DNA from 2 places in the Streptomyces sp. NPDC014006 genome. Region 1 is predicted to be linked to the other one. Evidence: riboswitches for the same ligand, from Rfam matches in the RefSeq annotation. Region 1 holds a riboswitch; the other holds the start of a gene.
The links. A riboswitch is a leader RNA that binds a small molecule or an ion and turns the genes downstream of it on or off. The one in region 1 is predicted to bind glycine.
Positions count from the first base shown of each region.

Region 1 (8,320 bases):
GAGCGGGGATCACCACGGTCGACGAGATCGTGGAGGCCGGGGAGGACGAGCTGGTCCGGTTGCTGGGCAAGGCCCACGGGCACGGTCTGTACAGCATGGCGCTGGCGCACGACGAGCGGCCGGTGGTGGCGGAGCGCGAGGCCAAGTCCGTCTCGGTCGAGGACACCTACGACGTGGACATCCACGACCGGCTGCGGATCGGGCTCGAGGTCCAGCGGCTGGCCGACCGGTGCGTGCGGCGGCTGCGCTCCGCCGGGCTGTCCGGGCGGACCATCGTGCTGAAGGTACGGCGGTACGACTTCTCGACGCTGACCCGGTCGGAGACGCTGCGCGGGCCCACGGACGACCTCGCGGTGGTCCGGGAGGCGGCGCTGCGGCTGCTGGACGCGGTGGACACGACGGGCGGGGTGCGCCTGCTGGGCGTCGGCGTCACCGGACTCGCCGACTACACGCAGGAGGATCTGTTCGCGCAGGCGGCGGGGGAGCGGGCGCGGGCGGAAGGGCCTCAGGAGGACGACGCCGATCACGCGCCGCAGCCCCTTCCCGAGGAACCTGAGCAGGTGGAGCGGCACTGGCTGCCGGGGCACGACGTACGGCACACCGAGTACGGGCACGGGTGGGTCCAGGGCAGCGGCCTGGGCCGGGTCACGGTCCGCTTCGAGACACCGGACTCGGAGCCGGGCCGGGTCAGGACGTTCCGGACGGACGACCCTGCGCTGGAGCCGGCGGAACCGCTGCCGCTGGTGCGGCGAAGACCGGACGCTGCGACGGCAGGCCAGGACGCCTCGGTGACACGCCAGGACGCCTCGGGGACAGCCCAGGACGACTCGCTGACAAGTCCCGACGGCTCGGCTTCGGGGGTCGTCGGCCTGGGGGCCGGAGCCGACGGGCGAGTGGCGGAGCGTGGTGCTTAGCGCGGAGGCGCCGGCGGTGGAGGGGGCGTCGGCGGCTCCGCCCCCTCCGACAGATCCGCCGGACCCGTCAGGACTCCTCCGTTCCGGCCAGTTTGCCGAAGTCGTGGTCCTGGAGCGGGGCAGGGGCGGCGATGTCGAGGCCGTAGTGGTGGTAGAGCTGGAGTTCCTGCTCCGGGGAGAGGTGGCGGCCCACGCCGAAGTCGGGGGCGTCCTTGATCAGGGCGCGCTCGAAGGGGACGTGCAGTGCGCCCTCGATCAGTTCGCTCGGCTCCAGCGGGACGAAGGCGTCCCGGCTGAACAGGCCCGTTCGTATGGCGGCCCACTCCGGCACGCCCGTGGCGTCGTCGAGGTAGACCTCGTCGACGGTGCCGATCTTGACGCCGCTGCGGTCGAACGCCTTGCGGCCGATCAGGTTGCGCGGATCGATCTCGGTCTGCACGGGCCCTCCACTTGGTCGCAAGACTGTTGTAAGCACTACGAAAGAGCACAATCGTGACGGTGGCCACTCGAAGGCCCCGGCGTTGACCTCGCTGGTAGGCTGACAACGGCTGCTGACCCCGTGCGGGAGAGTCCTCCAGACTTCATCGGAGGCGCCGAAGGAGCAAATCCTCCCCGGAATCTCTCAGGCTCACGTACCGCACGGACGAGGTCACTCTGGAAAGCAGAGCGGGTGTCGACGGCTTCCGCTCTCACCGACGGTGAAAGCCGGGTGCTCTCGGGCGCTCCGGTGAAGCTCTCAGGTCGAGATGACAGAGGGGGAGGCCGTTCGGGTACCCGTGCCGTGGTGCCCCTCGAAGGTCGCGTCAGACCAGGAGGCCTCCGCAATGACCGCCCATCGCATTCCGCTCTCCGAGCTCGAGAAGGGGATTCCCTTCGAACAGCGCCACATCGGGCCCGACCACGAGGCTCGGGCCAAGATGCTCGCCCAGGTCGGGTACGGCTCTCTGGACGAGCTCACCGCCGCCGCGGTGCCGGATGTGATCAAGAACGCCGACGCCCTCGACCTGCCGGGTGCCCGCAGCGAGGCCGAGGTGCTCGCCGAGCTGCGCTCCCTCGCCGACCGCAACCAGGTCCTCGGTTCGATGATCGGCCTCGGTTACCACGGCACCTTCACGCCGCCGGTCATCCTGCGGAACGTCATGGAGAACCCGGCCTGGTACACGGCGTACACGCCCTACCAGCCGGAGATCTCGCAGGGCCGTCTCGAGGCGCTGCTGAACTTCCAGACCATGGTCGCCGACCTGACCGGTCTGCCCACCTCCGGCGCCTCCCTCCTGGACGAGGGCACGGCCGCCGCCGAGGCGATGGCGCTGTCCCTGCGCATGGGCAAGAACAAGAAGGGTCTCTTCCTGGTCGACGCGGACGCACTGCCGCAGACCATCGCCGTCATCGAGACCCGTGCCGAGCCGACCGGCGTCGAGGTCGTCGTCGCCGACCTCGGCGACGGCATCCCGGCCGACATCGCCGCCCGTGAGATCAACGGCGTGCTGATCCAGTACCCGGGCGCCTCCGGTGCCGTACGCGACATCAAGCCGGTCATCGACCAGGCGCACGAGCTGGGCGCGCTCGTCACCGTCGCCGCCGACCTGCTGGCGCTGACGCTGCTGAAGTCGCCGGGTGAGCTGGGCGCGGACATCGCGGTCGGCACCACCCAGCGGTTCGGCGTGCCGATGGGCTTCGGCGGCCCGCACGCCGGTTACATGGCCGTCCGCGAGAAGTTCGCGCGCAGCCTGCCGGGGCGGCTCGTGGGCGTGTCCGTGGACGCGGACGGGAACAAGGCCTACCGGCTGGCGCTGCAGACGCGTGAGCAGCACATCCGCCGGGAGAAGGCGACCAGCAACATCTGCACCGCGCAGGTGCTGCTGGCCGTGATGGCCGGAATGTACGCCGTCTACCACGGGCCTGACGGCCTCAAGGGCATCGCGCAGCGCACGCACCGGTACGCGACGATCCTCGCCGAGGGGCTGAAGGCCGGCGGTGTTGAGGTCGTGCACGGCGCCTTCTTCGACACCGTCACCGTGCGGGTGCCGGGCCGGGCCGCCGAGGTCGTCGCCGCCGCGCGGGACAACGGGGTCAACCTGTACCCGGTCGACGCCGACCACGTCTCCCTCGCCTGTGACGAGACCACGACCCGCGACCAGCTGGCGAGCGTGTTCGGTGCCTTCGGCATCGAGGGCGACATCGAGGCGCTGGACGCCGCCGCCGGTGACGCGCTGCCGCAGGACCTGCTGCGCAGCGACGCCTACCTGACCCACCCGGTCTTCCACCAGCACCGTTCCGAGACCGCCATGCTGCGCTACCTGCGCAAGCTGTCCGACCGCGACTACGCGCTGGACCGCGGCATGATCCCGCTGGGCTCCTGCACCATGAAGCTCAACGCGACCACCGAGATGGAGCCGGTGACCTGGCCGGAGTTCGGTCAGCTGCACCCCTTCGCGCCCGCCGAGCAGGCCGAGGGTTACCTCACGCTCATCCATGAGCTGGAGGACCGTCTCGCCGAGGTCACCGGCTACGACAAGGTCTCGCTGCAGCCGAACGCCGGTTCGCAGGGCGAGCTGGCCGGTCTGCTGGCCGTGCGCGGCTACCACCGCGCCAACGGCGACGAGCAGCGCACCGTCTGCCTCATCCCGTCCTCCGCGCACGGCACCAACGCCGCCAGCGCCGTGATGGCCGGCATGAAGGTCGTCGTCGTCAAGACCGCCGAGGACGGCGAGATCGACGTCGAGGACCTGCGGGCGAAGATCGAGCAGTACCGCGACCAGCTGGCGGTACTCATGATCACCTACCCGTCGACGCACGGCGTGTTCGAGGAACACGTCGCCGACATCTGCGCCCAGGTGCACGAGGCCGGCGGTCAGGTGTACGTCGACGGCGCCAACCTGAACGCGCTGGTCGGCCTCGCCAAGCCGGGCCACTTCGGCGGTGACGTCTCCCACCTGAACCTGCACAAGACGTTCTGCATCCCGCACGGCGGCGGCGGTCCCGGCGTCGGCCCGGTCGCGGTGCGCGAGCACCTCGCGCCGTATCTGCCGAACCACCCGCTGCAGCCCACCGCGGGTCCGGAGACGGGCGTCGGCCCGGTCTCGGCCGCGCCGTGGGGCTCCGCGGGCATCCTGCCCATCTCCTGGGCGTACGTCCGGCTCATGGGCGGTGAGGGCCTGAAGCGGGCGACGCAGGTCGCCGTGCTGTCGGCGAACTACATCGCCAAGCGCCTCGAGCCGCACTACCCGGTGCTCTACACCGGCCCCGGCGGCCTGGTCGCGCACGAGTGCATCATCGACCTGCGCCCGATCACCAAGGCGACCGGCGTGAGCGTGGACGATGTGGCCAAGCGGCTCATCGACTACGGCTTCCACGCGCCGACGATGTCCTTCCCGGTGGCCGGCACGCTGATGATCGAGCCGACCGAGTCCGAGGACCTGGCCGAGCTGGACCGGTTCTGCGACGCGATGATCGCCATCCGTGCGGAGATCGAGAAGGTCGGCTCCGGCGAGTGGCCCGCGGAGGACAACCCGCTGCGGAACGCCCCGCACACGGCCAATGCGCTCGGCGGGAAGTGGGAGCACGCCTACAGCCGCGAGGAGGCCGTCTTCCCGGCCGGTGTGTCGGCCGCGGACAAGTACTGGCCGCCGGTGCGCCGTATCGACCAGGCCTTCGGTGACCGGAACCTGGTCTGCTCGTGCCCGCCGCTGGACGCGTACGAGGACTGAGACACGCTGAGATGAGTCGAGGGCCCCCGGCTGGGGGCCCTCGTCCGTTTCAGGCCGTCGCCGGGACAACCTCTTGTCGATGGCAGCGGTCGGTTCTGTTGATCAGGGCCCGGACGGAGAAGCCGCGGGTCAGGCCGGGTACGCGTGAGTCTGCGCCGCCTTGACCGTCGCCCAGACCGGCGCGCCCGGGTGCAGGTCGAGTTCCGCCGCGGCGACCGTGGTGAGGTCGGCGGCCAGCGGCAGTTCCCCGGTGAGGTCGGCGCGGATCTGGTCGCCGTGGGTCTCCAGGCCGGCCACCTCGCAGCGCCACAGGTTGCGGGCGCTGGAACCGGTGGGGCGATCCCGGTGCAGGGTGACCGCGCCCGGCGGGAACGCGACGAAGACCGCGCCGGTGAGGTGCTCGGTCGTGGTGATCCCGGGGCCCGCCTCCAGCGTCACGGTGTGGCCGTCGGCCCGGCCGCGGTAGAGGTTCAGGCCGACCAGCTGGGCGATGTAGTCGGTGCGCGGGTGGCGGGCGATGTCGGCGGGGGTGCCCTCCTGGACCACCCGGCCGTGCTCGATCACCACCAGGCGGTCGGCGAGCACCATGGCGTCCAGCGGGTCGTGGGTGACCAGGACGGCCACGGCCTCGAACTCGGCGAGATGACGGCGCAACTGGGCGCGCACCTCGAGCCGGGTGCGGGCGTCCAGGGCGGCCAGCGGCTCGTCGAGGAGCAGCAGCCGGGGACGGGTGGCGAGCGCGCGGGCCAGGGCGACGCGCTGGGCCTGGCCGCCGGACAGGCGGCGCGGCTTGGCGCCGGCGTACTCGGCGAGGCCCATGCGCTTCAGCCACGCGGCGGCCTCGGTGCGGGCCTCGGCCTTGCTCGCGCCCCGGCAGCGCGGCCCGAACGCCACGTTGTCCAGGGCCGTCAGATGCGGGAAGAGGAGATAGTCCTGGAAGACGACACCGACCGGGCGCGATTCCGGCGGCGTACGGTCCAGGCTGGTGCCGTCGAGGCACAGCCGGCCACCACTCAGCGGGGTGAGCCCGGCCAGGGCGCGCAGGGCGGTGGTCTTGCCGGCGCCGTTCGGACCGAGCAGGGCGACGACGTCGCCGGGCGCGGCGGCCAGGGTCACGTCGAGCCGGAAGGTTCCGCGGTCGACGACGAGATGGGCGTCCAGGCCCTCGGCGCCTCGGGCGGGGGCGGTGGTCGTCGGCTTCTCGGTGTCGGTCATGAGGTGGTCATCCATCGGTCCCGCAGCCCCGCCAGCACGGCCACGGACACCGCGAGCAGCACCAGGCTGAGCGCGATGGCCGCCGCCGGGTCGTTCTGCAGCGCGAGGTAGACCGCGAGGGGCATGGTCCGGGTACGGCCGGGGAAGTTGCCGGCGAACGTGATCGTGGCGCCGAACTCGCCGAGTGCCCGCGCCCAGGCGAGCACCGCGCCCGCCGCGACACCCGGCGCGATCAGCGGCAGGGTGACCCGGCGGAAGGCGGTGAAGCGGGAGGCGCCCAGGGTCTGCGCTGCCTCCTCGTAGCGGCGGTCGGCAGCGCGAAGGGTGCCCTCGACGCTGATGACGAGGAAGGGCATCGCCACGAACGTCTCCGCGAGGACGACGCCGGTCGTGGTGAACGGCAGGGTGACGCCGAACCAGGAGTCCAGCCACTGCCCGATCACGCCGTTGCGGCCGAGGGCGAGCAGCAGGGCGACACCGCCGACCACGGGCGGCAGGACGAGCGGCAGGGTCACCAGGGCGCGCACGAGACCGCGGCCGGGGAACTCGGTGCGGGCCAGCAGCCACGCCAGCGGGACGCCGACGAGAATGCTCAGCGCGGTGGCCGCGGTGGCGCAGACCAGGGACAGCTGGAGCGCCTGCCACACCTCGGTGCTGGTCAGCTGGTCCGGCAGGCTGCGCCAGGGGGCCCGGATCAGCAGGGCGACCAGGGGCAGCACCAGGAACGCCAGCCCCAGCAGCGCCGGCAGCAGCAGGGGCAGGGGGACGCCCGAGCGGGCGCGGCGGCGCCGCGGACCGCCCTGAACGGTGTCCGCGGCGCCGGTCTCGCCCAGGGACGTCATGGCTTCAGGAACCCGGCCTCGGTCAGCACCTTCTGGCCCTCGGCGGACTTGACCAGGTCGATGAAGGCCCGGGCCGCGGTGGCGTTGGGGGCGTCCTTCAGCAGGGCGATCGGGTAGTCGTTGACGGCCTTGGCCGACTCGGGGAACTCCACGCCCTGCACCTTGTCACCGGCCGCCTTCACATCCGTCTTGTACACCACGGCGGCGTCGGCCTCCTTCAGCTCGACCTTCGTCAGGGCGCTCTTGACGTCCTGCTCGTAGGAGACCGGGGTGAGCGTCAGACCGCTCGCATCGAGGGCCTTCTGGGCGGCGGCGCCGCACGGCACCGTCTTGTCGCACAGCACGACCTTCAGGCCGGACTTGGTGAGGTCCTTCAGGGAGGCGACCTTGCCGGGGCTGCCCGGCAGGGTGGCGATCTCCAGCTGGTTGCGCACGAAGGTGGTCGGCGCCGCGGCCGTGTCCTGGGCGTCCGAGACGATCTTCATGGTCTTCGGGCTGGCGGCGGCGAACACGTCGGCGGGGGCGCCCCCGGTGATGCTCGCCGCCAGGGAGTCGCTGCCGCCGAAGTTGAAGCTGACCTCGGTGCCCGGGTGCTGCTTCTCGAATGCCTGGCCGAGGGCCGTGAAGCTCTCCTTGAGGGAGGCGGCCGCGAAGACGGTGACCGTGCCGGACACCTTCGGCGACGAGGCGCTCGACCTGCCCGAGCCGTCGGAGGTGCCGGCCGGACCGGACGAGTCGGAGGACGAGGAGCAGGCGCTCAGCACCAGCAGCGCGGCGGCCGACGCGCCGGCGATCGACAGGGTCCGGCGGGCGGGGCGGGTCATCACGGGGCGACTCCCTCAGTGCTCACGGTGGAGGCAGCCCGGTGGACCCCCTCCCATGCCCGATCATACTGGCGCATCTGCCAGGGAGAAGTCTGCTGTCGCATCGCATGAGCCAAGGTCGATGAGGCCACGGGTGGCATGTGCGTTCGTACGGTGCCGGTGGTCCGTTCCGCTGCGGTGCCGGCTCAGGCGCGGTCGATGTGTACGTTTGTCGACTTCACGCGGGCGGTGGCCTCCATGCCGACCTCCAGACCCAGCTCCTCCACGGCCTCCCGGGTCAGCAGGGAGACCAGCCGGTGCGGCCCGGCCTGGATCTCCACTTGGGCGGCCACGTCACCGAGCTTGATGGCGGTGACGATGCCGGGGAAGGCGTTGCGCGCGGAGGTGTACGGCGTCTCCTCCCCGTCGGTGCCCGCCTTGGCGAGTTCCACGGAGAACGCCGCCAGGTCCCGTCCCTCGATCAGCCGCCGTCCGCTCTCGTCGCGGTGGGTGGTCACGCGGCCGGCGTCCGCCCAGCGGCGCGCGGTGTCGGGGCTCACGCCGAGGAGCCGTGCTGCCTGGCCGATTGTGTAGGACTGCATGCCGGTCACGATAAGGGCGCCGGCGGCGCGCACCCGATGCGGGGCGGCCGGTGTGTCAGCCCGTGTGGACGCGGGGGCGCCGCTCACGGTCCGGTTCGGCCTCCCGCAGCACCTCGCGCGTCACCGGGGCGACCTCGCCCGAGCCGAACAGGAAGAAGCGCAGGAAGTTGGTGAACGGATTGCCCTCGGTCCACTCGAAATAGATGTGCGGGGTGCAGGCCGTGGTGTCCCGGA
Region 1 is NZ_JBICAJ010000005.1:557,811-566,130, reverse strand. It holds gene ACF1GV_RS20855 (DNA polymerase IV) at 1-914, shown strand, start outside; gene ACF1GV_RS20850 (PRC-barrel domain-containing protein) at 982-1,353, opposite strand; glycine riboswitch at 1,467-1,562, shown strand; gene gcvP (aminomethyl-transferring glycine dehydrogenase) at 1,739-4,624, shown strand; gene ACF1GV_RS20840 (ABC transporter ATP-binding protein) at 4,754-5,839, opposite strand; gene ACF1GV_RS20835 (ABC transporter permease) at 5,836-6,681, opposite strand; gene modA (molybdate ABC transporter substrate-binding protein) at 6,678-7,505, opposite strand; gene ACF1GV_RS20825 (helix-turn-helix transcriptional regulator) at 7,691-8,086, opposite strand; gene ACF1GV_RS20820 (amino acid transporter) at 8,142-8,320, opposite strand, start outside.

Region 2 (8,320 bases), on a different contig from region 1:
GGAGTAGGTGCGGCCGGCGAAGATGCCCTTGAAGAAGTCCCAGACCTGGAGGTAGATCGGGTCGCCGAGGCCGAGCTTCTCCCGCACGCCCTCCACGGCCGCCGGGTCGGCCTGCTTGCCCACGAAGCTCAGGGCGACGTCGACGCCCGCCCACTTGGGGATCAGGAAGAAGATGCAGAACACGGCCAGGATGATGACCACGAGCATCACTGCGGCGGCGAACAACCGCCTGATGAGGTAAGCGAGCACAGCTTACGGCCCGCCGCGGGACCGCGGGCCCCGGAGGTCGTCCGGGGGCCCGCGGTCACGCCGCGCCGGCCTTCACCTGCCTTTCGTGCCGTACGGCGGGTGTGCCGGGTTACTTCGAGTTCTTCAGACCGAGGTTGACGAAGTCGTACATACCGCTGTAGCCGTCGGTGGTGTAGACGTTCGCCAGGTTGTCGCTGCGCCAGTTGATGAACTTCTCGAAGACGAAGGGCAGGTAGTAGCCGCCCTCCATGACCTTGTGGTTGATGTCCGTGGCGATCTTGGTCTTGCCGGCGTCGTCCAGCGTGTTCACGTAGCTGTCGAACAGCCCGTCGATCGTCTTGTCCTTGATCAGGGCGTAGTTGTTGTTACCGCTCTGCTGGATGTACTTGCTGTCCCACAGCGGCAGTCCGAAGCCCTGCACGGACGGGAAGTCCGGGCCCCAGCCCATGATGATGATGCCGTAGCCCTTCTTCTGCACGTTCGAGGGGCTGCCGATGATGCCGGTGGTCTGCGAGCCGTCGTACTGGTCGATGTCGACGTTGATGCCGACCTTCTTCAGCGACGCCTGCAGGGACTGGGCGGTGGCCACCTCGACCGGCTTGTTGTTGCGCACGGCGATGGTGGTCTTGAAGCCGTTCGGCTGACCGCAGGCCTTCAGCTCTTCCTTGGCCTTGGCGGCGTTGCCGTTCTTGTTGGCGCCGGCGAGCTGGAACGGGTCGTACTTCTGGCCCTCGCCACCCGCGACGTTCGGCGGGAGCATGTTGGTGCCGATGTCACCGCCGGCCAGGGGGCCGCCGCGCGCGGTCTGCAGGGAGACGTGGTCGGCGCCGTAGATCACGGCCAGACGGCAGTGGATGTTGTCGAACGGCTTCACGCTCTGCGGGAAGACCGCGTAGCGGATGTAGCCGGACGTCGGGTTGTCCAGGTTGCCCTTGTGCTGCTTCAGCGCCGTCTGGCGGCCCTGCGGCGACATGCCGGTCTGGTTGATGTCCAGGTCCAGGTCGCCGTTGATCAGGCGCTGGTCCAGCTCGTTGGCGTTGGAGAAGAAGGTGACCGTGATCTTGTCCGGGTACGCCTTGCGGACCGGGTCCGAGGCCTGCTTCCAGTTGGCGTTGCGGACGAGGGTGAGGTCCTTGCCCGGGTTGTACGACTGGAACTTGTACGGGCCCGAGGAGAACGGCTTCAGACCGTACTTGGACTTGGTGTCCATGTCCTGGCGGACCGGGGAGGCCGAGGTGAGCGCCAGCATCTCCTCGAAGTCCGAGTTGGCCTTCGGCAGGTGGAAGACGATGGTCTTGTCGTCCGGCGTGTCGATCGCCTTCAGGCCCAGGTGGTCCGCGGAGGTGTCCTTGTAGGGGCCCTTGTACTCGCTCTTGGGGTCGAGCACGTCCTTCAGGTAGGTCGGGCCGCCGGAGAGGACGTCCTGCGCCCAGATGCGCTCGATGCCGTACTTGAGGTCCTTGGAGGTGATCGGCTTGCCGTCCTCCCAGGTGATCCCGTCGCGCAGCGTGTAGGTGTAGGTCTTGCCGTCGTCGGTCACCTTGGCCAGGCCGGAGGCGAGGTCCGGGGTGAGCGTGGCGCCTTCCTTGCCCGGAGCCGGCTTGTTCGTGACGAGCTGGCGGCTGTAGTAGCGGGAGAAGTTCCACATGAAGCCGTAGTAGCCGCGCGTGGTGTCCCACGAGTCGGCGTCCTGGGCGGCGCCGAACCTCAGCGTGCCGCCCTTCTTGGCCAGCGAGGCCTGGGCGACCTTGTTGTTGGCGGCGTCGAAGCCGGCGGCACCCGACTTCGAGTCCCCGTCGCCGCTGCCGCCGCCGCACGCCGCCGTGGTCAGCAGCCCGGCGACCACGAAGGCGGCGGCCATGGCCTGCTTGTGCCGCCCTGAGGTGCGTTGCGTAGTCACGATCTCGGATCCTCCGGATTTGATGAGAGACCCCGTGCCAGGTGCTGCCACGGGTCGCTTGGGGTACGGCACTTCAGCGGGAGCCCTTGGGGTCGAGCGCGTCACGCACGCCGTCGCCGAAGAGGTTGAAGGCAAGAACGGTGATGAAGATCGCCACGCCGGGGACCACCATGTACATGGGGTCCGAGTCGTAGTAGTCGATCGCGCTCGAGAGCATCTGGCCCCAGGAGGCCGTGGGCGGCTTGACGCCCACGCCCAGGAAGCTGAGTGCCGCCTCGGTGAGGATGTTGGTGGGGATCATCATCGTCGTGTAGACGATGATCGGCGCCACGAGATTGGGCAGCAGTTCCTTGAACAGGATGTACAGCCGTCCGGCGCCCAGCGATCGGGCGGCCTCGACGTACTCGCGTTCGCGCAGCGAGAGGGTCTGGCCGCGCACCACACGTCCGATGTAGGGCCAGCCGAAGAAGCCGATGACCACGACCATCATGAACACGCGCACGCCGGTGCCGGACAGGCCCAGCATGTTGTTCGGCATGACGGAGACCAGGGCGATGGTGAACAGCAGCTGCGGGAAGGCCAGCAGGCCGTCCATGACCCGGCTGATCAGCGAGTCGACCCAGCCGCCGAAGAAGCCGGCCAGGATGCCGAGGACCGTGCCGAGGACGACGGCGACGATCGCGGACAGGAAGCCGACCAGCAGGGAGATCTGCGCCCCGTAGAGGATGCGGGCGAAGATGTCGCGGCCGTTGACGGGCTCGACGCCCAGCCAGTGCTCACCGCTCATGCCGCCCAGCGCCCCCTTGGGGGTGCCGAACAGCGGGTCGATGAGGTTCTCGTGATAGTCGTTCGGGTCCTGCCCCACCGCGCTGGTGATCAGGGGTGCGAACAGGGCGACGACGATGAGGAGCAGCACGACGATGCCGCCCGCGAGGGCGAGCTTGTCCCGCTTCAGGCGCTCCCAGGCGATCCGTCCCAGGGACCGGCCCTGGACGGCCTTGGCGCCGGTGGTCGCAACCGCCGCTTCCTCGGCCGCGCTCGGGGCCGCTTCCGCGGTCGGCTCGTGCAATGGTGCCGTCATCTGGCAGGGACCCCTCTCAACCGGCGGTAGCCGGCCCGCGCTTGCCGCTGTGGCGGCATGGTCAGTCCGTCGTACGAAGTCGTACACAGGGGCGACTGGCCCCTTGGAGCGGGAGTCTTCAACGCATTGGCGAGCAGTTGCCAGACTTGGTGATGAAAGGATGCGTAAACGTGATGCGGTCTGGGGACTTCCGTTATCCGGACAGCGGGTGACGCGGGTCGGACGGGAACCAGTTGGGACGATTCGGACAGACCAGGATCATTCGCCGTGATCTACGCGCGAAGAAGTGTGCCGGGGGCGCTGCGAACTACGCCGGCGTCAGTACCGGCCCGGGGCGGGCGGGTAGCCGTAGCCGGACGCCGGCGCCTGGGGAGCGACGGCCGCATGCGCCTCACGGTCGTAGAACGGACGCGCGTTGCCACGCATCCACAGCACGACCGGATCGTGGTCGTCGCTCATCGCCACGGTCGACACCGGCAGCCCGTCCGGCACCGCGCCGAGGGATTGCTGCATCATCGCGCGTACGGCGTCGACGGCGGCCGGCGAGGTGTCGTAGACGTCCAGACCGATGGCGAGGTACGGCGCGCCGAGCGCCGGCTGCACCCAGGCGCGGCGCAGGGCGCGCAGCGGCGGGGTGCGGTGCGCGTTCTGCGCGAGCAGGGCGTAGAACTGCGGGATCTCGATGGCCGGTTCCGTCAGCCGCAGGGGGCCGGCGGGCTGGCGGTCCAGGCCGGTGGCGATCCGGCGCAGGTCGAGCCAGGGGATGCCGACGCCGCCGCCGGGGGCGTGCGGGTTGAGCCACAGCCCGTGGTGGCCGGGGTAGAGGGCCCGGGCCACGTCCAGGCCGTCGATCACCTCGTACGAGCGGTTCCAGCCGCTGGCGCTCAGCTCCTGGGCGGAGGTGACGCAGGGGGCGTAGCCGTGCCCGCCGACCTCCATCGTGCCGTACTGGGCGTCCGGGGAACCGGCCTGACCGTGCCACAGCAGCATCCAGATCTGGCCGGTGGCGGGGGTGGCGAGCGCGCGCAGGAGCGCCTCGTAGGCGTCGTACCGCCCGGGCGTCACCTGGCGCAGCATGTGCTCGACCTGGCCGGTCGCGGCCGTGCCGCTCGCGCTCACTTCGAATCGCCCTTTCGTACAACACCCTCGACCGAGCTATGAAACCAGGTTAAGTCGTGCGGGGGGAGCACCCGGAGAGCCCTGGGCGGGTCAGCCCGTCCGTGTGCAGCGGGTCAGCCCGTCCGTGTGTAGAAGGGCCGGACCTTCTCCCTCAGCCAGATCGCCACCGGGTCGTCGCCCGCCAGGTCCAGCAGGATCAGGTTGACCGGCCAGGGCGCCGGGGTGGCGCCCAGGGCCCGGCCCAGGGCGTCCAGGGGGGCGTTGCGCAGCTCGCCCTCCCATTGGGAGAGTTCGACGCCGACGAACATCACCGGGTCCGCCGTCTCGATGACGGCGAGGCAGCGGCGGGCCGTCAGGACGGTACCGGTCGCCTCGAACTCGGCGGAGGCCGTGGAGAGGAAGTCGACGGGGTCGTCCTGCCAGTCCGGCTCGTACAGGCGGACCCGGCCGCCGCTCGCGGGGCCGTCCAGCGGGCTGCGCCCGGCCCGGCACAGCTCGGCCACCGCGTCCGGCGGCAGCGGGACGCCGACCACGCCACCGGGGTTCACGGCGATGCCGACCTGCGCGGGCAGTCCGCGCGCGAACTCCACGGCGGGCGCGACGGTGTACGACATGTGGGAGCCGGTGACCTGGCGGAACTGTTCCTCGGAGCTGAAGACGGGGACGTAGGCCTGGCCGTCGATCTCCGTGGTGGGCAGGTCGAGGGGGCCGCTGTGCGGGCCACCGCCGTTGGGCAGGGGGATCCACAGGAAGCTGCGGCCGAGCACCTCCACGATCCGGCCGCCGGCCGACGGTACGCCGAGGGAGGCCGACAGCACCTCCTCCAGCTCGTTGCCGGGCCATCCGCCGTGCGGATGGGGGTGCGCCTGCGCCGGGAAGTCCGCCGGAAGGTCGGCCGGGAAGTCCATCTCTCCACCATCTGCTTCGAACCGCTGCTGTGGCCCAAAGGCTAACCGCTGCGGCCGGGGGCCGGTCCGGCCCGTCCGGCGCCGGGACACCCGCGGCCGCGGCCGGGCGTTCAGCCGCCGAAGGTGATGCGGCGCAGTGTGTCCGCCGCCGGGCGGTCCAGCAGGATCGCCGAGTGGCAGCCGGCGGGCAGCTCGCCCCGCTGGACGGCGGACAGCAGGCGGGCCGTGGCACGGCGGTGGCGGTGGAAGGCGAAGCGGGAGACGCCGCGGCCGCGTTCACGCTGGCCGGTCAGGGCGGTGTCCGGGTCGACGTCGAGCAGCAGCAGGTGCACGGCGCCGCCGCGGCGGCGGGCCACGCGGGCCAGCCAGCCGCGCACCCAGGACTGCGTGCCGCAGTCGTGCACGACGACGCCCTCGCCGCTCGCCAGGGCGCGGCGCAGGGCGGTGTAGTGGGCGAGGCGGACCAGCGGGCGGTAGAGCGCGTAGGGCAGCGGACGGGGCAGGCGGGCGTCGTAGCGGTCGCGGGTGTCCTGGGAGTCGACGCGTAGACCCGGCACCGCGCGGCGCATCAGCGTGGACTTGCCGCTGCCGGGCAGCCCGGTCACCACGACCACATCGCGCGGGCCGAAGAGCAGGGCGCGCGGGCTGCGGCCGGCCCGCTCGCGCAGGTCGCGCACCACCGGGCCGGGCCGTGCCTCCAGGGCGGCCACCGCCGGCTGCGAGGGCAGCGCGAGGCCCGGGGTCGTCGCGTACGCCGTGATCCTGTCCACCGTCATCGTCCTCCCCTGGGGTCAGGTGAAGACCTGCCCAACGTAGGTAAAGAGAAGGTAATGCCGGATGTCTCGTGTTTTCGTGTGCGTACCGCCACAACCCGGTTACAGATGCGGCCTGCCGCGATCGGGGCGAGGCGTGCAATGATGAGCCCGCCAACTGCATACCGGCCGTTTGAATCCGCGCGGGAGAGTTCCCAGCCCTGGCTGGGGCGCCGAAGGAGCAAGTCCCTCCCTTGAATCTCTCAGGCCCCGTTACCGCGCGGGCGAGGCACATCTGAAAAGCGGGCCGTCCACGTCGGCGGCCCCACCCAAGGTGCAAGCCAGGACCGCGCGCGGTCATGGCGAACCTCTCAGGTTCCGATGACAGATGGGGAGGAACTTCCTCGCCCTGTCCTTCCCCTGGGAGACGACCGACCGATGAGCAGTACCGAACTCCGTCACACCGCGCTCGATGCCCTGCATCGCTCGCTCGGCGCGACAATGACCGACTTCGCCGGCTGGGACATGCCGCTGCGCTACGGCTCCGAGCGCGACGAGCACAACGCCGTCCGCACGAAGGCCGGGCTTTTCGACCTCTCCCACATGGGTGAGATCACCGTCACCGGCCCGCAGGCCGCCGCCCTCCTCGACCACGCGCTGGTCGGCAACATCGGCGCGGTCAAGCCCGGCCGCGCCCGCTACACCATGATCTGCCAGGCCGACGGCGGCATCCTGGACGACCTGATCGTCTACCGGCTCGCCGAGACCGAGTTCATGGTCGTCGCGAACGCCTCCAACGCCCAGGTCGTCCTCGACGCGCTGGCCGAGCGCGCCGCCGGCTTCGACGCCGAGGTGCGCGACGACCGCGACGCGTACGCGCTGCTCGCCGTGCAGGGGCCCGAGTCGCCGGGCATCCTCAAGAGCCTCACCGACGCCGACCTGGACGGCCTGAAGTACTACGCCGGGCTGCCCGGCACCGTGGCCGGGGTGCCCGCGCTGATCGCGCGCACCGGCTACACCGGCGAGGACGGCTTCGAGCTGTTCGTGAAGCCGGAGCACGCCGTCGAGTTGTGGCAGGCGCTGACCAAGGCCGGCGAGGGCGTCGGCCTGACCCCGTGCGGCCTGTCCTGCCGGGACACGCTGCGCCTGGAGGCGGGCATGCCGCTGTACGGGCATGAGCTGACCGCCGAGCTGACCCCCTTCGACGCCGGGCTCGGCCGGGTGGTCAAGTTCGACAAGGAGGGCGACTTCGTCGGGCGCGAGGCGCTCGCCGCGGCCGCCGAGCGCGCCGAGTCCGACCCGCCGCGCGTGCTGGTCGGCCTGGTCGCCGAGGGCCGCCGGGTCCCGCGCGCCGGGTACCAGGTCGTCGCGGACGGCACGGTCATCGGCGAGGTGACCTCGGGCGCCCCCTCCCCCACGCTGGGCAAGCCGATCGCCATGGCCTACGTGGACGCGGCGCACGCGGCGCCGGGCACGCCGGGCGTCGGCGTGGACATCCGCGGCACGCATGAGCCGTACGCGGTCGTGGCGCTGCCGTTCTACAAGCGGCAGAAGTGACACTGGCGTAAGCCCTCCGACGTGACATGGGGCACATCGCCCCTGGTCACGCGTGTCTTCGCAGTCCCCCATTCATCAGCACCGACCCGCGTACAGGAGAATTCAGGCCATGAGCAACCCCCAGCAGCTGCGCTACAGCAAGGAGCACGAGTGGCTGTCGGGCGCCGAGGACGGCGTCTCGACGGTCGGCATCACGGAGCACGCGGCCAACGCGCTCGGTGACGTCGTGTTCGTCCAGCTCCCGGAGGTCGGCGACACGGTGACCGCGGGCGAGTCCTGCGGCGAGCTGGAGTCGACCAAGTCCGTCTCGGAGCTGTACTCCCCCGTCAACGGTGAGATCACCGAGGTCAACGAGGACGTCGTCAACGACCCGTCCCTGGTGAACTCGGCCCCCTTCGAGGGCGGCTGGCTGTTCAAGGTCCGCGTCACGGGTGAGCCGGGCGACCTGCTCTCCGCCGCCGAGTACGACGCCTTCATCGCCGGCTGAGAGGTCGCAGGAATCCCATGTCGCTTCTGAACACGCCCCTGCACGAGCTCGACCCGGACGTGGCCGCCGCGGTCGACGCCGAGCTCGACCGCCAGCAGTCCACCCTGGAGATGATCGCCTCCGAGAACTTCGCCCCCGTGGCGGTCCTCGAGGCCCAGGGCTCGGTGCTGACCAACAAGTACGCCGAGGGCTACCCCGGCCGCCGCTACTACGGCGGCTGCGAGCACGTCGACGTCACCGAGCAGATCGCCATCGACCGGGTCAAGG
Region 2 is NZ_JBICAJ010000012.1:29,153-37,472, reverse strand. It holds gene ACF1GV_RS32880 (ABC transporter permease) at 1-249, opposite strand, end outside; gene ACF1GV_RS32875 (ABC transporter substrate-binding protein) at 359-2,149, opposite strand; gene ACF1GV_RS32870 (ABC transporter permease) at 2,223-3,230, opposite strand; gene ACF1GV_RS32865 (enhanced serine sensitivity protein SseB C-terminal domain-containing protein) at 3,549-4,349, opposite strand; gene ACF1GV_RS32860 (enhanced serine sensitivity protein SseB) at 4,463-5,257, opposite strand; gene ACF1GV_RS32855 (AAA family ATPase) at 5,368-6,033, opposite strand; glycine riboswitch at 6,204-6,298, shown strand; gene gcvT (glycine cleavage system aminomethyltransferase GcvT) at 6,448-7,566, shown strand; gene gcvH (glycine cleavage system protein GcvH) at 7,676-8,053, shown strand; gene glyA (serine hydroxymethyltransferase) at 8,071-8,320, shown strand, end outside.
Region 2: it holds a riboswitch for glycine, as region 1 does, so the genes downstream of both, gcvT (glycine cleavage system aminomethyltransferase GcvT) here and gcvP (aminomethyl-transferring glycine dehydrogenase) in region 1, are expected to answer to the same signal.